DNA from 2 places in the Mycobacterium sp. DL440 genome. Region 2 is predicted to be linked to the other one. Evidence: predicted binding sites of a transcription regulator. Region 2 holds the regulator's gene; the other holds the start of a gene.

Region 1 (15,845 bases), 2.5 Mb from region 2:
GGCGTGACCGGCTGCGGGAGCTGCTCGACGCCGTCGTCGACGACGAGAACTCCGGCGTGGGCGATATGGCCCGTAGCAGTTACTCGTCGGAGTTTCACTTCTCCCGGGAGGTGCGCAGGCTCACCGGGGAGCCACCTGCGGCGCTGCGCCGACGGGTCATGCTCGAGCGGGCGGCGTGGCGGCTGCAGCAGGGGGCCGGGGTGGCCGAAGTAGCCGAGTCCGAGGGGTGGTCTTCGGCCGAGGTGTTCTCCAGGGCCTTTCGCCGCGCATTCGGGGTGCCGCCCTCCCGTGCCGACGATGTCGGGTTCCGGTTGACCGCTCCCAACGGGGTGCATTTCCACCCGCCGCAGGCGTTGTGGTGCGACGCGGAGCCCGGAGAGGCCGCCGGCCCGGACATCGCCCAGTTCATGCTCGTGCACGATGTCGCCGACACCGAGTACCTGGTCGGCGAGGCAGCCAACCTCTCTGAACAGCAATGGGCGCAGGAGATCTCACCGGGGCAGGTGGTGCTCGACTGGGACGGGACCGAAGCGAGTGTCGCCGCGGCGCTAGGCGCGATCGTGTGGACCAAGGAGGTCTGGCTGGCCACCATCGAGGGCCGGGACTTCCCCTCCCGGGCCACGACCGGCCAGGCGACTGCCAAGCAACTCGCCGCACACCATCGCGTGATCGGAAAGCGTTGGACCACGCTGATATCCGAATACTCAGCTGCCGGACGGTTGGGTGACACGGTGATCGACGCACTGTGCGATCCACCGGAATCGTTTCAGCTGTACGGGATCATCGCGCACGTACTCACCTACTCGGCACACCGGCGTGCGCTCGTGCGCGGCATGTTGTCCCGGCACGGTGTCGCTGTCGACCGGGGTGACCCACTCGAATGGATGAGGAAGGACTGACCGTTGAAGACCGTGTACTACACCGCGTCGAGCTTGGACGGTTTCATCGTCGACACCGAGGACAGTCTGGATTGGCTGATCTCGCGTCACATCGACCAGCAGGGCCCGTTCGGCTACGACGAGTTCATCAAAACCATTGGCGCACTGGCGATGGGGTCGTCGACCTACGAATGGATCGTGAAGAACCATCCCGACGAGTGGGGGTACGAGCAGCCGACATGGGTGCTGACCCGCCGGCCCGAGATCGTGTCTGCTGCGCATCCGGTGCGGGTGTTCTCGGGTGATGTTGCCGAGTTGCACCCCGAGCTGGTGGCGGCCGCGGCGGGCAAGGACGTCTGGGTGGTCGGGGGAGGGCAGGTCGCTGCCCAGTTCGTCACGGCCGCGCTGATCGACGAGATGATCGTCAGTTACGCGCCCTGTTCGCTGGGTGCGGGGTCACCGGTGCTACCGGTCCGTTCCGAGTGGGCGCTGGCCGAGTCTGCGCTCAACGGTGATTTCGTCTGCGCCCGCTGGGTCAGGACGCAGACGGCCGGCTGAGCCGGGGCACGCCGTTGCGGAGAACGAACTCCTTTGACTTGATCAGGAATTCGAGTTGGCGGGCGACATCGTGCAGGGGTCCGACCGATCTCGACGATCGGCACAGCACCACGGCGCCCTCCAGGGCCGCGATGCACGTGACCGCCAGGGAGGACGCGTCGGATGCCTCGAAGCCGTCGGCGGCGAAGTCAGCGGTCAGGGCGGTGCGCCAGCGGTCGAAGATGGCGCCGGCTGCCGCGGTGAGTTCCGGTTCTTCGTCCGGATCGGCGATCGCGACCGCCACCACCGGGCAACCTGCGGTGAAATCGCTTCCGGTGAGCACACGTTGCCAGAACTCGACGAACCGGTGCACCAGATCCCATGCGTTGTCCGACGTTTCGGCGCCGATGACGTCACCGATGGTATCCGCGGCGAACTGCAGTGCCTCCATGAGGATCTGACGGCGGCCGCCGGGGAAATGGTGGTACACCGAACCGCGCGGGGCGCCGCTACGGGTGAGAACTTCATCGATCGTGACACCGGCTGCGCCCCGCTCGCGCAACACCTCGACCGCGCTGCCGAGCATGCGGGCGCGGGTGGAGCCGCGCTTGTTCCGCGGCTTCGTGGCGGTGTCAGGCGACTCGGTCATGCAGGAATTGCGAGGAACAGCGAAGCAGCATCCGCGGGGTGAGGGTGCGCACCGGGGTATGTGGCGTGCGGACCCGACGGGTGAACCGGTGACCGGCGAGGTTGAGTTCAACGACCCACATCGCGCACCGCCCTTCTATGTCATCCATCATAAAAACGATGGAATCCTCGCATGATGTCGAGTATCCAACGAACATGCTTGTGCGCAAGAGGCTAGCAGGTGAACGGCTCCTGAACAGGTCCTCACTCGGGCGGTTGATGCGGACAGAATTATGATGTCTTGCATAATTCTGCGGGTCGGCGTTGACTGCCCCTATGACGACAGACCCGGCACTCGACACCCTCACGCTGCAGCGGGATGGCCACGTCCTGCTGATCGGGCTGAACCGCCCGGAGAAACGCAACGCGTTCAACCTCGCGATGCTCACCGATCTCTCGCTGGCCTACGGACTGCTGGAATCCGACGACGACCTGCGCGTCGGTGTGCTGTTCGCGCACGGTGAGCACTTCACCGCGGGCCTCGATCTCGTCGACGTGGCGCCGTATGTCGCCAGGGGTGAACTGCCCGTGCCCGAGGGCGGACGCGATCCCTGGCGCCTCGACGGTGACTGGTCCAAACCGGTCGTCGCCGCAGCCCAGGGCCGGTGTCTGACTCTCGGCATCGAACTGCTCCTGGCCGCCGACATCCGCATCGCCGCGCGGGACACCCGTTTCGCCCAGATCGAGGTGCTGCGCGGCATCTACCCGTTCGGCGGTGCCACCCTGCGGCTACCGCGCCAGACCGGCTGGGGCAACGCGATGCGGTGGTTGCTCACCGGGGACGAGTTCGACGCGGTAGAGGGGTACCGCATCGGGCTGATCCAGGAGGTGGCCCCGGATGCCGATACGGCCGTCGCCCGAGCCCGGGAGATCGCGCACACGATCGCCGATCGCGCCGCGCCGCTCGGGGTTCGCGCCACCCTGGCCTCGGCGCACACCGCGCTCCGCGAAGGAGACTCCGCGGCAATCGCGCGGCTCCGGCCCGTCGTTGCCGAACTGTTCGGCACCGCCGACGCCGCCGAAGGTGTGCAGTCCTTCATCGAACGACGCGCCGCGAACTTCCAGGGCCGCTGAGTTCCCCGGCGAGCAGACACTTAGGTACCCCAAATCGCGTGAAAGCGGGTACCGCCGCGTCTGCTCGCCGAAGGAAATCAGCCGGCGGACTCCAACGCGACCAGCGCCGCGGCCACCGCGAAGAACTTGTTGGACCCGAGCTGGCGCACGGTCTTGATGTTGAACGCCGCGGCGAGATGTTCGGCGTCGGCGTCCGTGACCCCGGCCAGTGCCGCCGGAGAGGCATCCAGGATCTCTTTGAGCGACTTGTCCTCGTAGGCCTTGTCGAGCGACTTCGCCAGATCAACGGAAACTGCCACGGTGCCTCCTCATGGTCGGAGGGGCCACGCTAACGGCCGAACCTGAATCCCGGCTGTCCACTTCCTGGCCGAGAAGACACAAATGTCCCGGAAAACCGTGGTCTTCCGGGACATTTGCGTCTGTTCGCGGGAGATGACTCCCGACGATTTTTACTCGGGGGTGTAGCCGAACGGCAGCAGCACGCTCTTGGCCTGGGTGTAGGCGTCGATGCCCTCCGGGCCGTTCTCGCGTCCGATACCCGAGTTCTTGAAGCCGCCGAACGGGGCGCCGGGATCGAAGGCGTACATGTTCACGGCGTAGGTGCCGGTGCGGATCTTCGAGGCGATCTCGACGGCCTTCGGGAAGTCCGTCGTGTACACGCTGCCGGCCAGGCCGTACGGCGAGTCGTTGGCGATGCGCACCGCGTCTTCCTCGGTGTCGAACGGGATCACTACGAGCACCGGCCCGAAGATCTCCTCCTGGGCGATGGTCATCGAGTTGTCGACGTCGGCGAACACCGTCGGCTGCACGAACCAGCCCGAATCCAAGCCTTCGGGACGGCCACCGCCGGTGACGATGCGGGCACCTTCCTCGACGCCCTTCTTGATGTAGCCCTCGACCCGCTCACGCTGCTTCTCCGAAATCAGCGGGCCGATCATCGAGGCCGGGTCGTCGGGCAGGCCGACCGGCATGGCGGCGACAGCTGCCGACAACTTCTCGACGACCTCGTCGTACCGCGACCGCGGTGCCAGGATGCGGGTCTGGCCCACACAGGCCTGGCCGCAGTTCATCAGGCCGGAGAACACCAGCATCGGCATGGTGGAGTCCACGTCGGCGTCCTCGAGGATGATCGCCGCGGACTTGCCGCCGAGTTCCAGCGTGCAGGGCTTGAGCTTCTCGGCGGCGATCTTGCCGATCTCCTTGCCGACGCCGCTGGAGCCGGTGAAGGTGAACTTGTCCAGCTCGGGGTTGGCGGTCAGGGCGCGACCGGTTTCCGGTCCGCCCGGCACCACCGAGAGCACGCCCTCGGGCAGGCCGGCCTCGGTCAGCACCTCGGCGAACAGGTTGGTGGTCAGCGGGGTCTCACCGGCCGGCTTGAGCACGACGGTGCAGCCGGCGAGCAGGGCCGGGCCCAGCTTGTTGCAGGCCAGGAAGAACGGCACGTTCCAGGCGATGACGGCGCCGACGACGCCGATCGGCTCCTTGACGACCAGGGTCTGGCCGTAGATGCCGTCGCGGATGTCTTTCCAGTCGTACTTGTCGGCCGCGCCGGCGTAGTACTGCAGGCTGGAAACGCCCGCGCCGAACTGCATCATGTCGACGATGGTCGGGGGCTGGCCGGTCTCCAGCTTCAGCAGGTGCTTGAAGTCGTCGGCCCGTGCGTTGATGAGTTCGACGGCCTTGGCCAGCACGGCCTGGCGCTCTTCGGGCGACATGCGGGGCCACGGGCCGTCGTCGAACGCCTTGCGGGCCGCGACGCACGCGGCGTTGACATCGGCCTCGGCGGCCAGCGGGACCTGGCCGACCTTCTCGCCGGTCGCGGGGGAGAAGACCTCGATGACCTCGGAGGTCGAAGGCTCCACCCAGTGGCCGCCGATGAACAGTTTGTCGAACTCGGTGCGCGTGGTGGTGCTTTGTGTCATGGCCGTCACATTACCTAGGTTTCCTAGAAACGAGAACCTGTTCCAGTTGACGGTTTCAGGAGGGGCGCAGAACCAACACCAGATTGCTCACCAAAAACTCCCGCAACCCCGGTACCGCGGTCATCCACCAGGCCCATCGTGGGTGGTAGCGCGGAAAAGCTGATATCAACGCGCCGGTGCTGGCCGCCCATTGCAGACCGTCGGCCGCGGACACTGCGAACAACGACGAGCCGTAGTCGTTCTTGGGGCGGTGGCCATGTTTGCGGGTGTAGCGCTCAGCCGCCCGGGCACCGCCCAGATAGTGCGTCAGCCCCATCTCATGGCCGCCGAACGGGCCGAGCCACACCGTGTAGGACAACACCACCAACCCGCCGGGCTTGGTCACCCGCAACATCTCGTTGCCCAGCCGCCACGGATGCGGCACATGCTCGGCGACATTCGACGACAGGCAGATGTCGACGCTGTCGTCGGCGAACGGCAGCGCCATCCCGGAGGCTCGGACGAACTTGCCCGATGCGGAGTCGGTCGCTGGGCTCAGGCCGGATGTCGCCGCCCTCGCGGCTCCGGCGTGCGCCTCGCGGGGATCCGGCTCCACCCCGATGTAGTGCATGCCGGCCTGATCGAACGCCGACGCGAAGTAGCCGGGCCCGCCGCCCACGTCGAGCACGGTGCGCCCAACAGGGGATTCGCCGGTGGCACCGGACCACAAATCAGTGACCACGTCGAGGGTGTCGGCGGCCAGCGCGCCGTAGAAGCGGGCCGGTTCGCTCTGCTCGAACCGGAATTGCGCGAGTAGGCGCACCGACCGGCTCAGGGTCGCCCGGCGGGCAAAGCGCGCCGAGATGTCGCTGGGCTGCACCTGCCCAACCTACTGACCGGTACCCTCAACACGATGTCTGCCCGTCCCGATCCTCGCCTGCGGAGCGTCCTGCTGCTCTGCTGGCGCGATACGGGGCACCCGCAGGGGGGCGGCAGTGAGGCGTATCTGCAGCGAATCGGCGCGTGCCTGGCCGACGACGGGGTCAGCGTGACGTTGCGCACCGCGCGGTACCCGGGTGCAGCCCGCCGCGAGGTGGTCGACGGCGTACAGATCAATCGGGCCGGGGGACCGTACAGCGTGTACATCTGGGCCGGGCTGGCCATGGTGGCCTCCCGCGTCGGCCTCGGGCCGTTGGGCAGGGTCCGGCCGGACGTCGTCATCGACACCCAGAACGGGCTGCCGTTCCTGGCCCGGCTCGCGTTCGGCCGCCGGGTGGCGGTGCTGGTGCACCACTGTCACCGGGAACTGTGGCCGGTGGCCGGCCCGGTACGCGGCCGGATCGGCTGGTTCGTCGAGTCCAAACTCTCCCCGCGGCTGCACCGCCGCAACCAGTACGTCACCGTGTCGCTGCCCTCGGCCCGTGATCTCAACGGGCTGGGGGTGGATTCCGGCCGTATTGCGGTGGTGCGCAACGGACTTGACGAGGCTCCCGTCCACACTCTGGAGCTGCCGCGGTCGACCAGTCCGCGTCTGGTGGTGCTGTCCCGGCTGGTGCCGCACAAGCAGATCGAAGACGCCCTGGAAGCCGTCGCGACGCTGCGCACCAAGATTCCCGGGCTGCACCTCGACATCCTGGGCGGCGGCTGGTGGCGGAAACGACTGGTCGAACACGCCGAGTTGCTCGGCATCTCCGATTCGGTCACGTTCCACGGGCACGTCGACGAAGAGACCAAACACCGTGTGCTGCAGCAGAGTTGGGTACATGTGCTGCCGTCGCGGAAAGAGGGCTGGGGGCTGGCGGTCACCGAGGCTGCCCAGCACGGGGTGCCGACGATCGGTTACCGCGCCTCCGGCGGGCTGACCGACTCGATCATCGACGGGGTCACCGGGCTACTCGCGGAGGACCGCGACGCCCTGGTCGCCGGGCTGCATCAGCTGTTGAGTGACCCGGTGCTGCGGGTTCAGCTGGGCAGTAAGGCCCAGGCTCGCAGCGACGAATTCTCTTGGACGCTCAGCGCGGACGCGATGCGGACAGTGCTGGAATCGGTGCACGGGGGCAGCTACGTCAGCGGGTTGGTGTAGGGGCGCAGTCGGTCAACGCTTGTCGGCGTCCTTATCGACAAGAATGGTGGCGATGTCCAGGCCCGCGTGTGAATTGCTGTGGTGAGGGTTTCGAGGGCCTCGCTCCGCGCCACGTGGGAGGCGACCGCACAGCGGAGCTGAAGGGTCACGCACTTACGCGCGTGGCCCAACTCGTACTCCGGTGGCATCGAACTGCCGGCATGCATTCGCGGCCGGATTGACGAACCGTCGCAACGGCCTGTTCTTTGACTTCGTCACTGAACTTCGACGGCGGTTGCGCAACGCGTAGAACGACTTTCGAGATATGTCGGGCTCGGTGCAGAACGTCGAGCACCGGAACTGTCACCGATGTCTTGAGAGATGAGCTTGTGTGAGGTCATCACGAGGCGTAGACTCGAACATATGTTCGAATAGAAGTTCTTCCCCGGAAGGCAACTGAGAGCTTCGCCCGCACCACCTTCTGTGTTGAAAGCGTGGGTATCTGTCATGGACGCCACCTATCTGGACACCGTCATTGATGTGCTCATCGATGAACTGTGCCCGTCACCGCCATCCGAGGCCGATGCTGATCGCCGGTTGTTTCATCTGCTCGACAGTCCCCGGCCGGTGGTGGATGACCAGCCGCTGCTGGCGGTCCTCGCGGCGGCGGTCACCGCCGCCAACCTGTTGAATCATGTGATCGCCCAGGCGGCCGCCGCGGCCGAACGCGCCGGGATCGCGGCCCGCCAACACCTACGCAGCGGGGCGCAGTTGTTGACCGGCCTGGGTGTGGCCCCCGCAGCGGCGTATCGGGCAGCACGGGTCGGGCGCGTCGCGCACACCCTGCCCGCGCTGACTGCGCAGCAACGTCTGGGGGCCGTGGGCATCGAGGTCGCCGATGCGGTCGGCACAGGCATCACACACATCGGCGGCCGTGTCGCGTTGTCCGATCAGGACCGGGCCCAGGTGGTGCGCACCCTGATGATCCAGACCACCCCCTCGGCAGTGAACGCCAAAGCCCGCGAGATCGCCCTGGGCTGGGCACCGACCCCACCAGGGCCGGAGGCGGTGGTGCCGGTCGCCGAGAACACCGACCTCAACGAGATGACGCTGAACCAGAACGACGAGGGCCGCCTCAGCGCCACCCTGGACCTCGATGCCCTCACCGGGGAAGAACTGTTCGCCGCATTAGACCCGTTATGCCGGCCCGTGCCACTACCGGATGGATCACCCGACCCCCGCCCGGCCACCCGGCGTCGTGCCGACGCGTTCGGGCAACTGGTCCGTGATTACTTGTCGCATTCGGGGCGTCCCACCTCCGGTGGAGTGCTCCCGCATGTCACCCTGATCCGGCCCGCCCACCCGACACCACCCACAGCGGCGGGGGTGGGGGTGTTCGGTCCGCAGGGCGTGGTGGACACGCTCGGTTTCACCGGGCCGATCAGCACCGCGACCGCGGACCTGATCGCGTGCGACGCCACCGCCGAGTTGGTCCTCGTCGATGAGAACCAGGCGCCCCTGGACGTGGGACGCGCCGAGCGACTGTTCCCACCCCGCATCCGCAAAGCCCTGGCCGTGCGCGATCGCGGATGCGCCTTCCCCGGTTGCGGCAGACCCGTGTCCTGGTGCGACGCTCACCACATCAACCAATGGGCCACAGGAGGAGCCACCAGCCTCGACAACGGTGTGCTGCTCTGCCGCCACCACCACACCTTGATCCACCACAGCGACTGGCAGCTTTACCTCGGACCCGACCGCCATCCCTGGTTCATCCCACCCCGCGATCCGGCAGGCCCCGAACCACCACACCTGCGCTCACACGCACGCCGCACCCTGACCATCTTGCCCACCGCCGCATAACCAACATCTCGACGCTGTTTGACAACTACACAGTGAAAACCGCCAAAATGCGGCGGGTCTCGGCGGCAAGGCCCGCCGGACCCGCCACGACCAACCCACACCAGCACGCTACCCAGAGATGCACTCTCAGAACAGGTTTGGCCGAGTCACGTCGACGGGACGGCACAATGCCGAGCGCTGGACCGGCGCAACCCTATCCAAGACCACACCGTGACCGCAGCCCGTCGGACGTCGGACGTCGGCTGATGCCCATCCCGATCGCCCCACCGGCCAGGGTCAGAAGCCACACCAGGTGCGAGGCGATCATTACGCCGCGATGTGGCGCCGCGGGCGCCGAGCCGCCGACGTACTGCACCGATACCTCCTGATCGGATTCGCGCACCACCCAGCCCACCCCGGCTTCGGCCAGTTGTTGATCGGTTGCCCCCGAGAGCACCAGGTCCTGCACGGCCCGCGCGTGTACCCCTTCACCGGGTACGGTCTGGCCGCCGATGGACAGGTCGCCGGTCGTCAGCACCTCCGCACGCAGCCACCGCGGCAGTGGGTCGAGCACCGGAGCGCCAGGCGCCCAGGAGAATTCACGCATGCTGTGCGGGGGGAGCGCAACCACGGGCCGGGGGTCGGAGTTGATCTGCGCCGCCGCGTCGGCCCAGCTCGCGGGATACTGCACCGCGCGCATCTGATTGCCGACGCCCCAGGCGAGATCCGGCAGCACCGCGATCAGCGCTGCGCAGCACACCGCGGCAGCAGCGGTGTCCGGCACCCGCAGGCGCTGCAAGGTGACCGGGGCGGCGGCAGCGGCCAGCACGTAGCCCGGCATGGCCAGGGCCACCCATTTCTGTCCGTCGCGCACCACGCCGAGGCCGGGTATGGCCTGGATCGTCGCGTCGACGAACGCCAACCCGGGGCCCGTGGCCATCGCCGCCGGGATCAGCACGGCCGCCACCGCCAGGATCAGCAGCGGTACCGCCGTGCGGTTGCGGACCACCACGGGCAGGCCGAGCGCGACGATGCCAACCAGTACGACAGTGGCAACCAGGGCGAAAAGCGTTGTGCGCGAGCCGGGTACGGCTTCGCCGTTCCAGATTCCACCCAGGCCGGCCAGGCTGCCCAGGGTGGCCAGCCCCGGCTCGGCCCGCGCGGCGAACGCCTGAACCCCGGCTGCTGAGGACGGCGATGACACCGTGCCACCGACAGCGGCGGCCACCAACCACGGCGTCGCAGCCAAGACTGAGATTCCCGACGCGAGGGCGGCGACGCGCAGACGTCGCCAGCCCTCGCCGGGGACCGCAACGCACACGAGAGCGACCGTGGCGGCCAGCATCAGGCCCGTCGGGGTCAACCCGGCCAGCGCGATCCAGAACGCCAGACCCCACGCCGGGCGGGAGCCCGAACCGCTTTGTCGCGCGCGGGACCCCCCGCGCAACCGCAACACGCACACCGCCACCCAGGGCAGGCAGCCGTAACCGACCAGCAGACTCCAGTGCCCCTGCAGCAACCGCTCGGCCACATACGGGTTCCAGATGGCCAGCGTCGCCGCGATGAACTGGCCGGGCAAGCCGGGCCCCGACACCGTCGAGGCCAGTCGTGCGGCGCCCCAGCCGGCCAGCCACAGGCCCGCAACGAGCAGGACCTTGACCACGATCCCGCCGTCCAGTCCGGTCGAGGTCAGGGCGACAAAAAAATCCTGCGGCAGTGCCCGGGGCGCGGCTTCGGTCAGGCCCAGCGCCGCATCGGTCAGGTATGAGCGGGGCGTGGAGACGGCGTCCCGCAAAAGCAGGTAACCGGGCCCCAGCAGGGGCCCGGTTACCAATAACGACAGTGCCAGCGAATAGGCCGGCAGCAGGGCAGAGCGCAGGCTCAGATCACCGGTCCGGCGGTAGATCGGATGGTCGTTGAGCCGGCAGTTTTTCGGTCTTGGCCTCAGCGCCGGGTACCTGGAAACCCTGGGTGTCGAAGAAGCCGTGATCGGCGGTGTCGAGCCCGGGGTCGATCAGCGTGGACTCGGCGCGCACCGCGAACGAACCCACCACGGCGCCACCGACGAGCGCCAGCAGGCCCAGCGCGGTGAACGTGATCGGCAGGACGCGGGTCCACAGTGACACTCGGTCACGCTCGTCCTGAGCGGCCGCGACCTGGGACTCCACGGTCTCCTCGTTGTAGGTGACCTTGTAGTCGACATAGGTCACCTCGGGCTTGAGCCTGTCCCGCGCGTAGTACTGGTAGCCGTGGTCCTGCGCCTTGACGATGGTGCCCGACACCGGGTCGACCCAGAAGGTGCGCTGCGCGGCGTAGAAGCGGTCCATCGTGATCCGCTCGTCGGGTTCGCCGGGCACACCCCACATCTCGGGGCTTGCGGTGACCGAACTGTCGGCGTCGTCCTCGTAGAGCGACGAGTACTTGACCGGATCGGCCAGCTTGCCGTTGGAGTCGTAGCCCACGTTCTGGATGAACCGGTAGGTGGTCAGCCCGTTGACGTCTTCTTCACCGTCATAGTTCGCGTCGTACGCCTTCTGGGCGATCGCGTCGAAGAACGGGTAGGTCTTCTTCTCGGTGTCGAACGGGAACCGGTAGGTCAGGCCCTCGTGCGGCAGCGCGACGTTGGTCGGCGGCTTCTCGTCTTCGATGGCGCGGGGCTTCTGCAGCGCACCGCCCGGGTTGTTGTCGCTGGACACGGCCAGCGCGGTGCTGCGGTTCATCGTGACGGTGTCCACCAACGCCAACAGCAGACCGCCGTCCTTCTGGCGGTCCGTGCGTCGCAGTGTGCTGCCCACCTGCAGCGTCACCACCTCGGCGTTCGACGGCGATTCCACGCTGACCTGCTGCTGCAGTGCGACCGGCACGTTGCGGTCCACCGAGAACTTCGGGGCCACCAGCGTTTCCGGATCGAAAGCGGTCGCGGTCCCATCGCTGACCAGACTGGCATCCAGATTGAGCGGGATCTTGGCGATCTTGCCCTTGGTATACGTGGTCAACAACAGTGCGGCGATGAGCAGAGCTGCACCCAGCCCCATCAGTCCACATGCCGCGATACGCAGCGTCACTGCGCGGTTCAAACCGGGCCTCCTTCAGTGTGGGCCAACTCGTCGTGAGGCAAACCCGTTCGACCCTAACAGCACTATCTAAGGTCATTGCTTACTCCTGTGACATCTCCCGGGCGCGTTAACCCGCAGTTTGGCGGGGTTGCCATCGAGCGGCACACTGGTCGGCGTGGCCACCGGAGCACCGGACCCGGAAACCGGACCGGAATCTCAGGTCGGCGGGACCCGTAGCTTCCTGCCGGCAGTCGAAGGCATGCGCGCCTGCGCTGCCATGGGGGTGGTGCTCACCCACGTCGCCTTCCAGACCGGGCACACCACCGGGGTGAGTGGCCGGTTCTTCGGCCGGTTCGATCTCGCGGTCGCCGTGTTCTTCGCGCTGTCGGGGTTCCTGCTGTGGCGCGGCCATGCCGCCGCTGCCCGCGGCTTGCGTCCCCGCCCGCGCACCGGTCACTACCTGCGCTCCCGCATCGTGCGCATCATGCCCGGCTATGTAGTGGCCGTCGTGGTGATCATTCTGCTGCTCCCGGAGGCCAAGGCCGATCTGACGGTGTGGCTGGCCAACTTGACCCTGACCCAGATCTACGTGCCGCTGACGCTGACCGCAGGGCTCACCCAGATGTGGAGCCTGTCGGTGGAAGTCAGTTTCTATCTGGCGCTGCCGGTGCTGGCGCTACTGGCACGACGGCTGCCGGTGCGGGCCCGCATCGGCGTGATCATCGCGGTGGCGGCGCTGAGCCTGTTGTGGGTGCGCATTCCGTTCTCCGGCACCACCGGGCTGAACCCGTGGAACTGGCCGCCGGCGTTCTTCTCCTGGTTCGCCGCGGGGATGGTGCTGGCTGAACTCACGGTGAGTCCATTCGGCTGGGTGCACCGGCTGGCCCGGCGCCGGGTGCTGATGGCGGTCATCGCCGCGGTGGCGTTCGGGATCGCGGCCTCGCCGCTGGCCGGCCTGGAGGGTCTGCGGCCCGGCTCGGTCGGCCAGGTGACGCTGAAGACCGCGATGGGCGCGATCGTCGCGGGCGCGCTGCTGGCCCCGCTGGTCCTCGATCACCCCGGTACCGCCCACCCGATTCTGGGCAACCGCGTGATGGTGACCCTGGGCCGCTGGTCTTACGGGTTGTTCGTGTGGCACTTGGCCGCGTTGGCCATGGTGTTCCCGATGATCGGGGAGTTCCTGTTCAACGGCCAGATGCTGGTGGTGTTGGTACTGACGCTGGTGTTCGGCTTCGCCCTGGCCGCGGTGAGCTACGCGCTGGTGGAATCTCCGTGCCGGGAGGCGTTGCGGCGCTGGGAGTACCGGAACGAGAGCCCGGTGCCGCCGCTGGACAGTTCGATCACCGACGAGCCCGAGCCTGCTCCAGCCGCGCGATGACCTCGTCGCGCACCGCGGCGCGACGAGCCTTCCCGGCGTCATCGCGTAGCGGGGCGTCGACGAATTCCACGCTTTCGGGCACCTTGTAGCCCGACAGCTGCTCGCGCAGGAAGGTCTGCACCGCTGCTGCGTTCAGGTCTGACCCGTCACCCGTCTGCACCAGGGCGTGCGGCACCTGGCCGAGATCCTCGTGCGGTATGCCGACGACCAGACACGACAGCACGTCGGGGTGGGCAGCCAGCGCGGCCTCGATCTCGGCCGGGTAGACGTTCTTGCCGCCCACGGTGAACATGTCGACCCGTCGGTCGTTGAGGTAGAAGAACCGCTGAGAGCCGTCGTCGACGTAATACCCAAGATCTCCGAGTGACTCCCAGCCGTCACGGCTCTTGGCCGTGCTGCCGACGTAACGGTACGTGGGAGCGCTGCCGGGGCCCGGCCGCATGTAGATCTCACCGGTCACGCCGGGCGGGCACTCGCCGCCGTCGTCGTCGAGCACCTTCATCTCGCCGGCCACTACGACACCGACGGATCCGGGGTGGGCCAGCCACTGCTCACCGGAGATGAAGGTCAGCGCCTGCAACTCGGTGCCGCCGTACAGTTCCCACAACGCCTCGGCGCCGAGCAGCTCGATCCAGGCCTGCTTGACCGCTGGCGGGCAGGGTGCCCCGACGTGCCAGAACCGGCGAATGCTGGACAGGTCATAGGCTTTTGGGTCGGCGCGGTACACCGGCAGCAGACGCTGCATGATGGTGGGCACCGTGGTCAGAAACGTCACACGGTGTTCGGTGACGAGCCGCAGGAACTCGACCGGGTCGAAGCGTGGCATCAGCACCAGGTGGTGGCCCTGCAGCAGCGCGATGGCGAATGTGGTGAAGCCGGTGTTGTGGCTCATCGGCACCGACATCAGGGTGACGTCTCCGGGCTGGGCGCCGAGGGGAACCCCGATCAGGGCAGGCACCCGGCTGTCGCCGCCGGCTTCGATCAGCTTCGGGCGTCCGGTGCTGCCGCCGGAGGCCATCGACTTCCATGTCGGTGCGACCGCCTCGGGCAGCGGTGCGTCGGACAGTCCGGTATCCGGGGCAAAACCTGGTGGAAGCCAAGGTGTTTCACCGGCATCGCGGCCGACGACCAGGGCGCGGGGGCGTAGCGCGAGGATGCCGGCGAACTCGGCGTCCGGCAACCGCGGCGAAAGGGGTTGCGGCACTGCGCCGAGCTTCCAGGCAGCCAGGACGGCCTGCACCCACTCGATCGAGTTGGGCAGGCTGATGGTGACGTAATCGCCTTGTTGCACACCGTGTTCGGCATAGGCACGGGCGAGTCGGTTGCTGGACCGATCCAGTACGTCCCGGGTGAGCGTGATGCCCTGGCAGGTCACGGCCGGCCGGTCGGGGTCGGCTGCGGCCAGTTGGCTGACCTGGGTCGGGATCGGCGGGAACACGTCGGTCATCTCAGTACCCGCCCTTGCGGTCGAAGATCCGGCGCGGATTGTCGATGAGCATCGTGGCGATCTGTTCCTCGGTGACGCCACGCGCGCGCAACGCCGGCAGCACGTCATTGTGGATGTGCAGGTAGTGGCTGTTGGGCAGCGCCGCGGTGGTCCTCTCGTCGGGCAGGGCGTCGAAGTAGCACCAGGTGTCGTGCGAGAGCACCATCTTCTCGGCATGGCCGCGCCGGCACATGGTCGCGACGGTGGCGATCCGGTCCTCGAACGGCAGGAAAACATCCACGCCGAAGCGGTCCATGCCGATGTAAGAACCGTTGGCGATCAACTCTTCGAGGTAGCCGATATCGGTGGTGTCGCCGCAGTGACCGATCACCACCCGGGACAGGTCGACACCTTCCTCGGCGAAGATGCCCTGCTGTTCCAGGCCGCGCCGGCTGGCGGCGTGGGTGTGGGTGGAGATCGGCACCCCGGTCTGCCGGTGGGCCTGGGCGACGGCCCGCAGCACTCGTTCAACCCCAGCGGTGACACCGGGTTCGTCGGTGGCGCACTTGAGGATTGCCGCCTTGATGCCGGTGTCGGCAATGCCGTGTTCGATGTCGCGGACGAACATCTCGGTCATCGGGTCGGGGCGGCCCGCCTTGGGTTCGTTGAAGTGGAAGGCCAGCGGCAGGTCGTTGTAGGTGTAGAAGCCGGTGGCGACGACGATATTGAGGTCGGTGCCTTCGGCGATCCGGGCGATGCGTGGAATGTAGCGGCCCAGACCGATCACCGTGAGGTCGACGATGGTGTCGACGCCGCGGGACTTGAGTTCGGTGAGCCGGGCGATCGCATCGGCTTCGCGGCTGGCGTCGTCGCCCCAGGACTCCGGGTAGTTCTGGGTCAGCTCGGTGCTCATGATGAAGACGTGCTCGTGCATGAGCGTGGTGCCGAGGTCGGAGGTATCGATGACGCCACGCGCGGTGTTCACTGTCGGCACCGCCCCGATGCTA
Region 2 (15,845 bases):
CGGACTGCGCCGGGACGTTCGCCGGCTACGGCGTCGACGTCCAGGTGGCACTCGGTGCCGGACCCGTGGGGGAGCCGGTTGAGCTGCCGCTGTGTGCGCTGGTCGCCGGATGGATCCGCGGGCAGGCCACACCTGGTGCGGGGATCGAGGTACACGCCTACGCTGCCTCGCACCCGGTCGGCGAGGCGCTGGCCCGGGGCCGCGCACTGCGCGCCCGACTCGAAGAATCCCCGGATCCGGTCGGTGTCCTCGTGGTCGCCGATGGTCTGAACACGCTCACCCCGACGGCCCCCGGTGGCCATGATCCGGACTCGGTTCCGGTCCAACAGCAGCTTGACGACGCATTGGCCACCGGAGACCTTTCAGCGCTGGCCGAGCAGCCCGAGACCGTCCTCGGCCGGGTCGCCTACCAGGTGCTGGCCGGACTGACCGAACCCGAGCCGGGCTCGGCCCGTGAGCTCTACCGCGGAGCGCCGTACGGCGTCGGCTACTTCGTCGGCGAATGGCTGCCGTGACCCGGCCCATCGCGATCATCGGGCCGACCGGCACGGGGAAGTCGGCGCTGGCGCTGGCAGTGGCCGAACAGCTCGGCGGCGAGATCGTGAATGCCGACGCCATGCAGTTCTACCGCGGCATGGACATCGGCACCGCCAAGCTGCCGGTCGCCGAGCGGCGCGGCATCCCACACCACCAACTCGATGTCCTAGACGTCACCGAGACCGCCACGGTGGCCCGCTACCAGCACGACGCCGCAGCCGACGTGGAGGCCATCGCGGCTCGCGGCGCGGTCCCGGTGATCGTGGGCGGTTCCATGCTCTACATCCAGTCGCTGCTGGACGCATGGACGTTCCCCGCCACCGACCCGCAGGTCCGGGCCCGGTGGGAGGCCCGATTGGCCGAGGTAGGGGCGGCCGCGCTGCATGTCGAGCTGACCCGGGTGGACCCCGCGGCGGGGGCGTCGATCCTGCCGACCGACGGTCGGCGCATCGTGCGGGCCCTCGAAGTCGTGGAGCTCACCGGTCAGCCCTTCGCGGCGTCGGCGCCGAGCATCGGCCCACCCCGCTGGGACACCGTGATCATCGGATTGGACTGGGACACCGCCATTCTCGATGATCGTCTGCAGCAGCGCACTGACTTGATGTTCGACGACGGACTGGTCGACGAGGTTCGTGCGCTGATCGGCAGGGGCCTGCGGGACGGGGTCACCGCGGTACGGGCACTCGGTTACGCGCAGGTGCTGGCCGACCTCGATGCAGGGGGAGACGGTTCGGCGGCCCGCGAGCCGACGTTTATCGGCACCCGGCGCTATGTGCGCCGGCAACGGTCCTGGTTCCGGCGTGACCATCGGGTGGTGTGGCTGGACGGCGCGTCCGACCGGCTGGTGCAGGACGCGCTGCGGGTGTGGCGGCACGTATCCTGATCAGGTGATCTTTGCCAAAGGGCACGGCACCCAGAACGATTTCGTGGTGCTGCCCGACCTCGATGCCGCGCTGTCGCTGACGCCGGCCGCCGTGGCCGCGCTGTGCGACCGCCGCCGCGGCCTGGGTGCCGACGGCGTGCTGCGGGTGACGACGGCCGGTGCCGCACAGGCCGCCGGGGTGTTCGAGAGGCTGCCTGACGGGGTCGCGGCCTCCGACTGGTACATGGACTACCGCAACGCCGACGGGTCGATCGCCCAGATGTGCGGCAACGGGGTGCGGGTATTCGCGCACTACCTGAGGGCCTCCGGGTTGGAATCCGCCGACGAGTTCGTGGTCGGATCGCCGGCCGGACCGCGTCCGGTGGTGCTGCACAGCGTCGGCGCCACCACCGCCGATGTCACCGTCGAGATGGGCAAGGCCAATCAGTTCGGGGCGGGGACCGCGGTGGTCGGTGGCCGAAGTGTCAGCGGGCTGGCCGTCGACGTGGGCAATCCGCACCTGGCCTGTGTCGGGTTGACCGAGGACGAGTTGGCCGCCCTGGATGTGGGTGCGCCGGTCTCCTTCGACACGCAGCTGTTCCCCGAGGGCGTCAACGTCGAGGTTCTGACGGCTCCGGTGGACGGCGCCGTGTCCATGCGGGTACACGAGCGCGGTGTCGGCGAGACCCGATCCTGCGGTACCGGCACCGTGGCGGCCACGCTTGCGGCGCTGGCCCACCAGGGTGCCGATACCGGGACGTTGCGGGTGCGCATCCCCGGTGGCGAGGTCATCGTGACGATCACCGAATCCACCAGCTATCTGCGCGGCCCCTCCGTGCTGGTGGCGCGCGGTGAGTTGAGTAATGAGTGGTGGAAGAACTTGGTCACGTGACAACCTGTAAGTACATATGACTCATCCAGAACACCCCGTCACTCCCAGCACCGGTGAGCTTGCCCTCGAAGACCGCGCCTCGCTGCGCCGCGTCGCCGGGCTGTCCACCGAACTCACCGACGTCACCGAGGTCGAATACCGCCAGCTGAGGCTGGAGCGGGTGGTCCTGGTCGGAGTGTGGACCGAGGGCAGTGCGGCCGACGCAGATGCCAGCCTCGCCGAGCTGGCGGCACTCGCCGAGACCGCCGGCTCGGAAGTACTCGAGGGGCTCATCCAGCGCAGAGACAAGCCCGACCCGTCCACCTACATCGGCTCGGGCAAGGCCATCGAACTGCGCGAGGTGGTGCTGGCGACCGGCGCGGACACCGTCATCTGCGATGGCGAACTCTCACCTGCGCAGCTCAACTCGCTGGAGAAGGTCGTCAAGGTCAAGGTGATCGACCGCACCGCACTGATCCTGGACATCTTCGCCCAGCACGCCACCAGCCGGGAGGGCAAGGCACAGGTGTCGCTGGCCCAGATGGAGTACATGCTGCCCCGGCTGCGTGGCTGGGGTGAATCGATGTCACGCCAGGCCGGCGGTCGCGCCGGCGGCGCCGGTGGTGGAGTGGGAACCCGCGGACCCGGCGAGACCAAGATCGAGACCGATCGTCGCCGGATCCGTGAACGGATGGCCAAGCTGCGCCGCGAGATTCGCGATATGAAGAAGATCCGCGACACCCAGCGCAGCCGGCGGCTGTCCTCGGATTCCGCTTCGGTGGCCATCGTCGGCTACACCAACGCCGGCAAGTCCAGCCTGCTCAACGCGTTGACCGGGGCCGGAGTGCTGGTGGAGAACGCTCTGTTCGCCACGCTCGAACCCACCACGCGGCGTGGCGAATTCGACGACGGGCGGCCGTTCGTGCTGACCGATACCGTCGGCTTCGTCCGGCACCTGCCCACCCAGCTGGTCGAGGCGTTCCGGTCCACGCTCGAAGAGGTGGTCGACGCCGACCTGCTGGTGCACGTCGTGGACGGTGCCGACGACCATCCGCTGGCGCAGATCAATGCGGTCCGGCAGGTGGTCAATGAGGTGGTTGCCGAATACAACATCGCTCCACCGCCGGAGTTGTTGGTGGTCAACAAGATCGACGCGGCCACCGATCTCGGGCTGGCCGCGCTGCGGCGTGCCCTGCCCGACGCGGTGTTCGTCTCGGCGCACACCGGTGACGGGCTGGACCGGCTGCGGGCCCGGATGGCGGAGATGATCCCCCCAACCGACGCCACGGTGGACGTGACCATTCCCTACGACCGTGGGGATCTGGTGGCGCGGGTGCACGCCGACGGGCGGGTGGACGCCACCGAACACACCGCCGACGGAACCCGCATCAAGGCGCGCGTACCCATGGCGCTCGCCGCCAGCCTCAGCGAGTTCGCCACCTTCTGATCCAACTCATCGGGAACCGGCCTCAGGCCGCAGGCTTCTTCTCGGTGGCCTTGGCCTGCCTGGCCTTGCTCTTGGCTCCATCTGCCGCGGTGTTCTGGCCGCCCAGCGCCTTGCGCACGGTGCTACGGATTGACTTTGCCACGTTACGCGCCGGGTGGGCGTCACCGGCCCGCAGCTTGGGCCGCTTGGTCTCGGCGGCCTGCGTCTCGGGGGTTGCGGTGTCCTCGGCATCGGTGGCCGTCGTGGCCAACGGGTTCACCTTGAGCACATTGCGTTTGGGCAATTCCGGAAGCTTGGGCGACTTGGGCGGGACGGCCGAGGCGTCCGAAACCTTCACGACGTCCGGCACGTTGGCGGTGTCGGCGGTGCTGGCGGATTCAGTCGGATCGGTCCAACCGGGCAACGGGTCCAGGCCGGGCCTGAGCGCCGCGTTGATCCCTTCGGGGATGTCGTTGATCAGGTCGGCGGCCAGCTTGACCGGATCGATCTTCGGGAGCAGTTGGAATGGTGTCGGCTTGCCGTAATCAGTTCGGTCGTAACCGGTTTCGATCAGGGTCTGAGCCAGGGGCGAGACCAGATCGACGAGCGGGATCACCAGGGCGGACGTGCCGGTCGCCGCGCCCAGGTCGAGGAACGGTTGCATGATCGGCAAGGTCTTGGCCGGCAGCGTGAGGTAGCGCGTGTCTCCATGTACCTGGCAGTGCGTGGCGGCGGTGCAGTTCGCCTGGGCGTTCTCGATCGCGGCCTTCATCTGGTCGGGTGTGTAGCCGTAGGGGATGTCGGTCGGTAAGTCGTCGCCGTCGGGGGCCAGGTAGGTGGGATGGGTGTACTCGAAACCGGCGAGCGCGTTGAGCAGAGCCAGGGGATTGAGCACCCAGGACGGTGCGTCGGCGACACCGTCGTACTGGAGCGCGATGTCGTCGGTGTTGATCACGCCCTCAGGCGCGGTGTCGGTGGGTGTCGGATTGCCGAACGTTGCATCGAGGATCGGGACGGTGCCCAGCGCCGCGAGCCGCTCGAACAACCCGCCGTTGGGCCGGTTCGGGTTGCCGATCACGACGAAGTTGATCCAGTTCGGGATCACCCCACCGTTTTCGTCGGCGAGCTGGCTCTTCACGATGCTGGTGACGGTGGCGCCCTGGGAGTAGCCGAAGATGACGACGGGATGGGCGTCGTCAGGCGCAACCTGGTCGAGTTGGTGATTGAGGCTGCTCACCCCGCTTGCCACCGACACGTTCCATTTCGCTCCGTCGAGGCCGCCCCAACCGGCGAACGGAAACGGCCAGAACTCCGCGATGTAGGGCACCGGAACCGGTGCGCTGCAGCCGCCGTCGCAGTTGCCACTGGTGTCGACGTAATAGGCCACGGCGTTCTGCATGTAGTTCGGCGACTGTGACGGGTCCTTGGTGCCCGTGCCCGGCACGACAAGTGGTGTCGTTGCGACCATCAACCCGACGGCTGCGGTCAGGGCCGTGGTGATGCAGAGCGCGATGGTGGACGCCAGCACCAGAATCGCCACGAGTAGTGGACGGGCTGCCGATTGGACTGTGGCGCGCATTGGAAACCGTCCCCTCCGGCCGAGTCCGATATCGGCACTGTGGGGGATCCTCGCACCGTCGGACCGCGGCCATGCCGAAATCGGCGAACTCGGAGGTTGTTACCGGCGTGAACGGATGACCGGTGGCTCGTGCGCTCGCAACGGCGGCAGAGCGTCGGTGTACTTCTCGATCTGCACCAGGACATGTGCCCCCGTGCAGCCGCGGGCCAGCGAGGAGGTGCCGACATCGTCGGTGAGCACGTTGGGATTGCCGTGCACGCACATCGAATCGGGATCGGCCGGATCGGCCGGGTCGAACCAGGCCCCGGTCGACAGCTGCACCACCGCTGGGCGCAGCCGGTCGTCGATCACCACCCCGGCCAGGCAGGCTCCGCGATCGTTGAACACCCTCACCACGTCGCCATCGGCGAGCCCTCGGTCCGCCGCGTCCGCGGGGTGGATCCGGATCGGTTCGCGCCCTTGCACTTTCGATGACTGACTGGTGGCGCCCCCGTCGAGCTGGCTGTGCAGGCGGGTCGCGGGTTGATTGGCCAGCAGATGCAACGGATAGCGGGCGGCCCGCGGGCCGCCCAACCACTCAGCCGGCTCGTACCAGCGAGGGTGACCGGCGCAGTCGTCGTACCCGAATCCCTCGATGTCGGCCGAGAAGATCTCGATGCGGCCGCTCGGGGTGGCCAACCGGTGCCCGAGTGGGTCGGCCCGGAAATCGGCCAGCAGCGTCAATCCCGGTTCGGTGGGAAGCCGCAATTGTCCCGCGGCCCAGAACTCGTCGAATCCGGGCACCTCGAAATCCAGCCCGGCAGACCACTTTTCATACATGTGGACCAGCCATTCGCGCGCCGTGCGGCCCTCGGTGAACAGCGAGCCGAAGCCGAGCCGCTCGGCCAACGCCGAGAACGTGGTGTAGTCATCGCGGGAGTCGGCATAGGGCTGGGCCAGCGCGGGCATGGCGACCAGGAGCGGGTCGTTGCGCGAACCCGAGTAGTCTTCGCGCTCATACGCAGTGGTCGAGGGCACCACGATGTCGGCATGCTTGGCCATGGCGGTCCAATACGGGTCGTGCACCACGATGGTGTCCACCCGGGACAGGGCCCGGCGCAATCTCGGAATGTTCTGGTGGTGATGGAACGGATTGCCGCCGGCCCAGTACACACACTTGATGTCAGGGTAGGTGAGTTGCAGGCCGTTGTAGTCGAACGGCTGCCCCGGATGCAGCAGCATGTCGGTGACGGCCGCGACCGGGATGAACGTCTGCACCGGGTTCGGCCCCTGCGGCAGCGCGGGCAGGCCGCAGCGCAGCGGCGCCAACCCCAGCTCGTTCATCGACCCATAGCCGTGCCCAAAACCCCCTCCGGGAACCCCGATCTGGCCCAGCATCGCGGCCAGGGTCAGACCCATCCACGGAGCCTGCTCGCCGTGGCGGATCCGCTGCAGCGACCAACTGACCGTGACCAGGGTGCGTGACGCTGCCATCTGCCGGGCGAGTGCCGTCAACTCCTCGGCGGACAGACCGCTGAGGCGAGACGCCCACTGCGGGCTCTTGGCGACGCCGTCGTCACGACCCAGCAGATAGCGTTCGAACCGCTGGTATCCGGTGCAGTACGTGTCGAGGAAATCGAGATCGGCCAGGCCTTCGGTGGCCAGAACATGGGCGAGTGCGAGCATCACCGCGACGTCGGTGCCGGGCACCGGGGCCAGCCATCGGCAGTCACCGTCGACATCGTCGCGCAGCGGGCTCAGCGACACGATCTGTGCGCCGCGTTCACGCATCCGCCGCAGTGCATCGCGGGCCGGATGTGCCGTGGTGCCACCGTGATTGGTACCGGTGTTCTTCAGCGCGACGCCTCCGAAACACACCAGCAGGTCGGTGTGTTCGGCGATGACACTCCAGTCGGTGGAGCGCTTGAACAGGTCGTCGTGGGTCCCTACCACCCGGGGCATGATCGCCCCGGTCGCTCCCAGGCTGTAGGAGTGGCGGGAAAACGTATAGCCGCCAAGCATTTTCAGAAACCGGTGTACCTGGCTCTGCGCGTGGTGGAAGCGCCCGGCGCTGGCCCAGCCGTAGGAACCGCCGTAGATCGCCTCGTTGCCGTGGGTGTCCACGACCCGCCGCAGTTCGCCGGCCAGCAGCTCGGTGAGCTCGTCCCAGGTCACCGAGACGTACTCGCCGGCGCCCCGCTCGGCGCTGGGACCGGGGCCGTCGCGCAGCCAGCCGCGTCGTACCGCAGGTCCGGCGATACGCGAGCGGTGCCGGATCGAGCCTGCGAGGTTGCCCAGCAACGGTGAGGGGTCGGCGTCACCGTCGATCGGGGTGACGCCAGCGATGTCGCCGTCCGCGACGTCCGCAGTGAAGGCACCCCAGTGCGCGAGGCTCATGGGGGACCTGGGCATGACCGGAGTCTACGGGCGATTCCCACCCCTCCCCGCGCTGACCAACCACCCGGTTGGTATAGGTTGGCCCGGAATTCGTAACCAGTACCGGAGGTAACACCATGGGCAGTGTTGTGAAGTACGACCGCACGTTGTTCGAGCCCGAGCACGAGCTGTTCCGCGAGTCATACCGGGCATTTCTGGACCGGCACGTCGCGCCGCACCACGACCAGTGGGAAAAGGACAAGATCGTCGACCGCGGCATCTGGTTGGAGGCCGGTAAGCAGGGCTTTCTCGGGATGGCGGTGCCCGAGGAGTACGGCGGCGGCGGTAACGACGACTTCCGCTACAACACCGTCGTCTGCGAGGAGACCGTGGCCGGCCGCTACAGCGGTATCGGCTTCAGCCTCCACAACGACGTCGTCGCGCCGTATCTGTTGCGGCTGGCCACAGAGGAGCAGAAGCAGCGCTGGCTGCCCAAGTTCTGCACCGGCGAATTGATCACGGCGATCGCAATGACCGAGCCTGGTACCGGCAGCGACCTGCAGGGCATCAAGACCCGCGCGGTCCGCGACGGCGACCACTACATCCTCAACGGGTCCAAGACCTTCATCACCAACGGCATCCATTCCGATCTGGTGATCGTGGTGGCCCAGACCGACGCCGAAAAGGGCGCGCTCGGGTTCAGTTTGTTGGTGGTCGAGCGCGGCATGGAGGGCTTCGAGCGGGGCCGGCACCTGGACAAGCTCGGTCTGGACGCCCAGGACACCGCCGAGCTGTCGTTCACCGACGTCAAGGTGCCGGTCGAGAATCTGCTCGGCGAGGAGGGCCAGGGTTTCGTCTACCTGATGCAGAACTTGCCGCAGGAGCGCATCTCGATCGCCATCATGGCTGCCGCGGCGATGGAGGCGGTGCTGGAGCAGACCGTGCAGTACACCAAGGAGCGCAAGGCGTTCGGCAAGCCGATCGGCAGCTTCCAGAACAGCCGGTTCCTGCTGGCCGAACTGGCCACCGAGGCCACCGTGGTGCGGATGATGGTCGACGAGTTCATCCGTTTGCATCTCGACGAGAAGCTCACCGTGGAGCAGGCCGCGATGGCCAAGTGGTACTCCACCGAGAAGCAGGTGAGCCTCATCGACCGGTGCCTGCAGTTGCACGGCGGTTACGGCTACATGCGTGAGTATCCGGTCGCGCGGGCCTACCTGGACGCCCGGGTGCAGACCATTTACGGCGGCACCACCGAGATCATGAAGGAGATCATCGGCCGCGGTCTGGGTGTCTAGCGGGCCGTTCGGCCCCCCGATTCATCAGGTATCTCGCCCCGAAAAGCCCAATTCTGGGCCGTCAGACCCAGATATTGAGGCTTTTTTGGTCATGATCGGCCACGTTCCTTGGTTATCGTCACGTGCTGACGCAAAGTTGTCCGGGCGGGACATTTCTGAGGAAACTTTGCCGAACGAGCCGGGAGGGCGCATGACTAGGCCGGGAGCGAGGCTGAACGCAGCCGTGTGGCGGTTGGCGGTCGGCCTGCTCGCACTCGTAGTCGCTGCTTTGGTGGTGCCGGCGGTGGCTTCGGCCACCCCGGAGTCAGATGCCGACGCGGCTGTCACCGCCGCCTGGGAGGCCAACGGCGGCGACGGCGGCCCGCTGGGGCCGCGGCAGGGTGGCGTGTACGCGGTGGGTTCTGGCTTCGCGCAGAACTACTCCGGGGGAAAGATGTTTTTCACCCCGGCGACCGGTGCTCATTTCATGCAGGGCGCAATCCTGGACAAATACGAGTCGTTGGGCGGTCCGGCCGACGGCGACATGGGATTCCCCACCATCGATGAGGGCGCCGGGCGTGCCGCCGACAGCCGCAACTCGACCCTGAGCGCGCCGGACAACCCGGTCATCTTCTGGACGCCGTCCACCGGCGCCCGGGTGGTACGGGGTGCCATCAACGCCGCGTGGGACAAGCTCGGTGGCTCCGCCGGAGTGCTGGGCGTGCCCTCCGACGACGAAATGTTCAACGGCGATGTGATCTCACAGAAGTTCACCGGCGGTGAGATTTCCTGGAACCGCAAGACCAAGGCATTCACCACGGAGCCGACGGACCTGGCCGACCAGCTCGCCGGCCTGGACGTACCGTCGGATCCCGCTTCGGCGATCGCCGCCGCGCGTCGCGAGGCAGGCGGCGTGATGGGACCACTGGGAGCCAAGGACGGCGACCAGTATCCGATCGGTGACGGCGGGTTCGGCCAGAAGTACGCCGGCGGCCAGATCTTCTACAGCCCGGCCACCGGAGCCAACGCCATCACCGGTCAGCTGCTCGAGAAGTACGAAAGCGTCGGTGGCCCCGAAGGTGATCTGGGCTTCCCGACCGCCGGCGAGTCCGAGGGCGGGTTGGGTCCCAACAGCCGGATCAGCACCTTCGCCGCTGCCGACAACCCCGTCATCTTCTGGACTCCCGATTACGGCGCGGTGATCGTGCGGGGCGCGATGAATGCGGCCTGGGAGAAGCTCGGAGGGGCGAAGGGCGCATTGGGCGCTCCCATGGCCGACCAGACCGAAGACGGCAGTGTCGTCAGCCAGCGGTTCAGCGGGGGAGCGATCTCGTGGGACCGCGACGCCAACAAGTTCACCACCGAGCCGTCAAAACTCGCGTCAGAATTGAGTGGCCTGCAGGTTCCTGGACTCGGTCAGACATCGGCCTCGGGGCCGCAGCCTTCCGATTCGGACGCCAAGAAGCCGTTCGCCTGGCATTGGAGCTGGTGGTGGCTGATCGCCGTGGTTCCGGTTGTGCTGCTCGCAGGGCTGATCGTGGGGGCCGCGCTGTGGCACCGTCGCCGTGCCGGTGGCGACGACGACTTCGATCATGACCCGTTCGACGATGACTACGACGGCGGACCCGGGGATTCCTACGACGAGGACCGTTACGACGACGCCCGCTACGGCTCGCGTGGGTACGACCACGATGAGTACGGCGATGATCGCGGCTCGGATGCGGCGAGCGGCTATGGGCCGCGCGCTGCCTACGGCGGCGAGGCCGCGACGGCGCGGTTCGCCGGGCCTGGTGAGGAATCGGCAGGGGCGGGGTCTCCGTACGACGGGCCCACCGATATCGCCATCCCGGTCAGTCAATGGGCCGCCCCGCACGGAGCGGCCAGTGGTTACGGGGTGCCAGGCGAGGACGAGGAACCGCCGGAGGATTCCTCGCAACTGGCCGGCCCGGAACAGGGTTTCGACGACTATGGCGATGATGACGACTATGACGATGACGATTTCGAGGACGACGACTTCGACGACGAGGACCTCGATACGCCCATCGACGCCGACTTCGAGGAAGTCGCCGAGGGCGAGGACGTCGACGACATCGAAGCGGAGCTGGAGGACGAGGACGAGGACGAGGGCCTGACGGGCATCGGATCCCTCGGCGGTCCGGTCGGGGGAGAGCGCGGGGCGCAGGGTTTCGCGGCGCTGAGCGGACTGGCGGTGCCGAGCGATCAGGACAACGTCGACACCGCGCCGACCCGCGTCATCACCCAGGCCGAGGCTTACAGCGGTGAGGCCTACGGCAATGAGGCCCACGGCGGTGAAGCCCACAGCGGGCGACATGCCGCCATCGAACTCGACGAGATACCCAGTGCCACCGCCATCCATCTGCCGTTGGAGGACCCACACCGCGCACCGGAGGGCTATCCGATCAAGGCGGACACCAAGTCTGGTCGGTACTGGGCACCAGACAGCAGTGAGTACGACGACGCAGTGGCCGAGATCTGGTTCGCCAGTGAAGAATTCGCCCGCACGAACGGGTTTGTGCGGACGGACTGAGCGGCAGGACCCGGCAACTATCCGGTGCAGCGGGTCCTACCTCCGGTCGGTCAGATCTTGCGGATCACGGTGACGACCTTGCCGAGCACCGCGGCGTCGTTGCCCGGGATCGGGTCGTATGCCGGGTTGTGCGGCATCAGCCAAACCTGACCGCGGGTCCGCTTGAACGTCTTGACCGTGGCTTCGCCGTCGATCATGGCTGCCACGATGTCGCCGTTGTCGGCCACACTCTGCTGGCGTACCACCACCCAGTCACCGTCACAGATGGCGGCATCGACCATCGAGTCGCCGACGACCTTGAGCAGGAAGAGCGACCCTTCGCCGACCAGTTCGCGGGGCAACGGGAAGACGTCCTCGACGGCCTGCTCGGCCAGGATGGGGCCGCCTGCGGCGATACGTCCCAGGACCGGCACGAAGGTCGGTTCGGGTAGCGCGTCGGAGCCGGCCACTTCGGTGGACACCAGCGCGGCGGCCGCCGGATCGTCGGCGGCGCGCACGTCAACCGCGCGCGGGCGATTGGGGTCCCGACGCAGGTAACCCTTGCGTTCCAGGGTGCGCAACTGATGGGCGACCGACGACGTCGAGGTCAAACCGACCGCATCGCCGATCTCGCGGATGCTCGGCGGGTAGCCGCGACTGTTCACCGACGCGCGGATCACATCGAGAATGGTGCGTTGCCGGTCGGTGAGCCCCTCGGCCCGGCGTGGACCCGCGCCGTCCGATCCGGCCGGGCTGTCGGTGTTGCCGTCCCTGCTGCGGTCGTCGCTCATGGGGCCGAATGTAGTCGTTGATCGAACATTAATCAAACATGTGTTCGACGCGTGTTGCGCGCGTGTCTGCTGGTGGGGCGCGTGGACAGGTGATTCCGCGTCGTGCGCGGGGTTGGCGGCCCGAACTTGTCGGTGCCCTGTTCTATCGTTTGGCCACAGTTCGATCACATGTTCTATCCATCGAACACCTGAGCGAGTATGTTCGAACACAAGAGCGAAACCGCCCCACTGAAAGGCAGTCAGATGGCGATCATCGATATCCCCGCGGATAGCCGTTCCCGCGCTGTTCGGGCCGTGCCGCAGTCCCCGCCGCAGCGGTGCCGGGCCCGCGGCGGCGCCGGCACCAGAGGCAGCGCCACCTTCGGTACCGGTACGGCCAGGCCGGTGCGCCGGGTGCAGCGGCCGGCACCCGACCGCCCGTCCGCCGGCGCGGTCCGCTACCGCGGAACCGGAGTGCTGATGTCGCGGGCATCGCATCGCAGTCGGCCCATCACGCCGATGACCACCGTGTTGCTGGCCCTCGTCGCCGCCGGTATCACGGTGTGGCTTGGCCTGGTGGCCCAATTCGGTGGGGTGATGGGGGCCGAGACCCCGACGCCGACCGAGCTCGCGGTGGTCCAGGTGAAATCGGGGGAGACACTGCAGCAGGTGGCGCGCCGGGTGGCCCCGGATGCCCCGGTATCCCGGGTCGTCGAGCAGATCCGTGACCTCAACCAACTCGAATCCGCGGCGGTCGACTCCGGGCAGACATTGCTTGCGCCGGTTGGCTGAGCAGTGGTATGTCTGCTGAATCGTCCTGGCCGGCAGCCACACTGGCCGGTGTCGGAGTGAACACCTACACGCCACTGGACCCGGCGGTGAGTCTCCCGCGCGCATCGCGGGTACGCTCAAGGGCGCTCGAACTAGTTGTCCGGCGGCATGGCGAAGGAGCGGTAATGCATTGTCCGTTCTGCCGTCATCCTGATTCGCGTGTGGTCGATTCCCGCGAGACCGACGAGGGCCAGGCCATCCGGCGCCGGCGATCATGCCCGGAGTGCGGACGTCGGTTCACCACCGTGGAGACCGCGGTGCTGGCCGTGGTGAAGCGCAGCGGGGTGACTGAGCCCTTCAGCCGGGAGAAGGTCATCCGTGGAGTGCGCCGGTCCTGTCAGGGCAGGCAGGTCGACGACGATGCGCTCAATGTTTTGGCGCAGAAGGTCGAGGACGCCGTCCGCGGCCTCGGCACTCCGGAGATCCCCAGCCATGAGGTCGGCCTGGCGATTCTCGGACCGCTCCGCGAACTTGACGAGGTCGCCTACCTGAGATTCGCCTCGGTGTACCGGTCGTTCTCGTCAGCCGACGACTTCGAGCGCGAGATCGAGGCGCTGCGGGCACACCGCGCCGAGGCGTAATTCAGTCCAGTTGGGCGGTGCCGTCATTGACGACGTGGCCGGCCAGACGAACCCAGCCCTCCGGACTCCAGCGGGTCTCGATCACCGAACCCTTCCCCTGGATGATCGTCAGGTCCCGGCTCAGGTAATCCGTCATCCGTACCGCCGCGGCTCCGGTCGCCTCGTCCTCGGGGATCCCCAGGTGCGGGGCGAACGACCTGGCTCGCAGCGTGCCGTGCGCCTTGTCGATCCAGGCCCACAGGTAGTTCTCGTCGGCCTCGGCGAAATCATCGGGCTCGGCGGCGAGCAGTTCGTCGACGGAAGTCAAGTCATGGATTGCGAACTCCGGTGCCCATTCCGAGCGGGCATTGACCGCGGCGCGATCGCCGTCGTATTCCACCTGGATGAGTCCGGCCGGCACCCGCAATGTGTTGACGGGCAGGCCGGTTTCGCGCAGCCACCACGATGCGCCGACCGTGGGATGTCCGGCGAACGGCAGCTCCGCGACCGGGGTGAAGATGTGGGCACTGGCCGAGTTGCCGCCGGGCTGCGGCAGATCGATGAATACCGTTTCGCTGTAACCCAATTCGGTGGCTATCCGTTGGCGATCGCCCGGGGCGACAGTGCTGTTGTCCACCACGCCCAGCGGATTGCCGTGCTTGCCGTCTGAGTCGGTGAATACCCGTAACACGGTGACGTCGATCGCCATCACCCGATGCTACGTCGCGCTGCGTTCGTCGGCGTCCATCGCGTCGAGCACCGCGGTCTGAGTGTCGAGTGATCCGCTCATCGCCGATTCGCTCAACCCGGCGCGCAGCAGACTGCGCAGGTGATCCTGATCGTAGACCGACGGTTCGGTCGAGTCGATGAAGCGTTCGACCACCTCGACGAAGCGTTCGGGATCGTCATGGAAGGGAAAATGCCCGGATCCGGAGAAGATCTCCAACTGGGAACCGGGCATTGCGGCGTGGGCCATCTGAGCATGGCTGACCGGGATGACCGAATCGCGTTCGCCCCAGATCAACTGGACGGGAACGGATTCGGTCAAGTAACAGCGATCCAGCATGGTTACCACCTGGCCACGCCAATCCACGACAGCGCGCAGGGTCCGGGCGAACGCCGCCGATGCCGTCGGCTCCGGCAGATCGGCGAGGATGCGCACCATGTCGGGGATGTCGCGTCCCAGGCCGGTTGTGCCCAACAAGGTGCCTGCCGCCCGACCGGCCAGTTGCAACACCGGCAGCACGAGGGGCAGGCGCAGCAGCGCCAGCGCCTCACTGCCCATCGGGAGTGAGGCGACCCGCAACGCCACGTTGACATCCTTGGTGACCCCGCCGGAGCCCACGAGGATGAGACGCTCCACGAGCTGCGGGAATTGGTAGGCGAACTGCATGGCCACGCCACCGCCCAGCGAATGACCGACCACGGTCACCCGGTCGATGTCGAGCACGGTGAGTAGGTCGCGCATGCCGTTGGCGTAGGCCGCGACCGAGTAGTCCGCACGCGGCTTGTCGGAGCTGCCGTGGCCGAGCAGGTCCGGCGCGATGACGGTGAACCGTTGCGCCAGCGTCGATTGCACGGTGTGCCAGGTGGTGGAGTTGTCACCGATGCCGTGGATCAGCAGGATCGCCGGCCCGGACCCGGCGACTCGGAATGCCCGCCGATATCCGTGGATCGTCCGGTATTCGAGCGTCGGGGTGAGCTCGCGAACAGTCCGCAAATGGGGTTTGCGCTCGGTCATGCTGGTCAACCTCGCCCTCGGCCCGGCGTCGGGCTGTTATGAGTGGTTGTCGCCGTTCGGGAAGCCGTCGCCGAAGCCGTCCCGTCCGTCTTTGTACCTGTCGTCTTTGAACTTGTCACCGGTCTGCTGGGCGAGGAACCGTTCGAACTCGGCTCCGAGCTCGTCACCGCTGGGTAGTTCCTCGTCGCGCGCCAGCAGAGACCGATTTTCCTGTGCGGCAACGAACGCATCGTACTGGCGCTCCAACCCGGTCACCACCTGAGCCACCTCAGCGCTGGCCTCCACCTGCTCGTTGATCTTGCCGTACACCTCGGCTCCAGCCTCGGACAGTTTCTCCAGCGGCAGTTGTAGCGAACCGGTCCGGGCCACTTCGGCCAGCAGCGCCTCGGCGGCCGGCGGGTAGGCCGTCTGGGCCAGGTAGTGCGGCACGTGCACGGTGTAACCCACCACCTCATGCCCGTGCTGGGCCATGCGGAACTCCAGCAGGTTGGAAACGCTCGCCGGAACCT

The links. Region 2 encodes LexA, which represses DNA repair genes until DNA is damaged. Its sites were predicted from a motif close to CGAACANNTGTTCG; they were not measured.
Region 1: HBE63_RS27090 (HNH endonuclease signature motif containing protein) is a predicted target of LexA. The motif match lies at 7,556-7,569, and genes of this name have one in related genera.

What each region holds. Positions count from the first base shown of each region.
Region 1 covers NZ_CP050191.1:5,544,333-5,560,177, forward strand. Annotated here, with positions in the region: gene HBE63_RS27045 (helix-turn-helix domain-containing protein) at 1-899, shown strand, start outside; gene HBE63_RS27050 (dihydrofolate reductase family protein) at 903-1,436, shown strand; gene HBE63_RS27055 (TetR/AcrR family transcriptional regulator) at 1,414-2,064, opposite strand; gene HBE63_RS27060 (hypothetical protein) at 2,048-2,212, opposite strand; gene HBE63_RS27065 (crotonase/enoyl-CoA hydratase family protein) at 2,379-3,176, shown strand; gene HBE63_RS27070 (hypothetical protein) at 3,254-3,475, opposite strand; gene HBE63_RS27075 (aldehyde dehydrogenase) at 3,626-5,098, opposite strand; gene HBE63_RS27080 (class I SAM-dependent methyltransferase) at 5,154-5,942, opposite strand; gene HBE63_RS27085 (glycosyltransferase family 4 protein) at 5,991-7,160, shown strand; gene HBE63_RS27090 (HNH endonuclease signature motif containing protein) at 7,647-8,999, shown strand; gene HBE63_RS27095 (hypothetical protein) at 9,193-10,842, opposite strand; gene HBE63_RS27100 (DUF3068 domain-containing protein) at 10,865-12,055, opposite strand; gene HBE63_RS27105 (acyltransferase) at 12,294-13,412, shown strand; gene HBE63_RS27110 (AMP-binding protein) at 13,375-14,859, opposite strand; gene HBE63_RS27115 (phosphotriesterase) at 14,861-15,832, opposite strand.
Region 2 covers NZ_CP050191.1:1,633,493-1,649,337, forward strand. Annotated here, with positions in the region: gene HBE63_RS08110 (hypothetical protein) at 1-515, shown strand, start outside; gene miaA (tRNA (adenosine(37)-N6)-dimethylallyltransferase MiaA) at 503-1,420, shown strand; gene dapF (diaminopimelate epimerase) at 1,425-2,291, shown strand; gene hflX (GTPase HflX) at 2,308-3,717, shown strand; gene HBE63_RS08130 (PE-PPE domain-containing protein) at 3,740-5,275, opposite strand; gene HBE63_RS08135 (molybdopterin-dependent oxidoreductase) at 5,375-7,666, opposite strand; gene HBE63_RS08140 (acyl-CoA dehydrogenase family protein) at 7,768-8,928, shown strand; gene HBE63_RS08145 (LGFP repeat-containing protein) at 9,119-11,455, shown strand; gene lexA (transcriptional repressor LexA) at 11,506-12,225, opposite strand; gene HBE63_RS08155 (LysM peptidoglycan-binding domain-containing protein) at 12,469-12,996, shown strand; gene nrdR (transcriptional regulator NrdR) at 13,161-13,616, shown strand; gene HBE63_RS08165 (PhzF family phenazine biosynthesis protein) at 13,618-14,304, opposite strand; gene HBE63_RS08170 (alpha/beta fold hydrolase) at 14,314-15,336, opposite strand; gene HBE63_RS08175 (proteasome assembly chaperone family protein) at 15,373-15,845, opposite strand, start outside.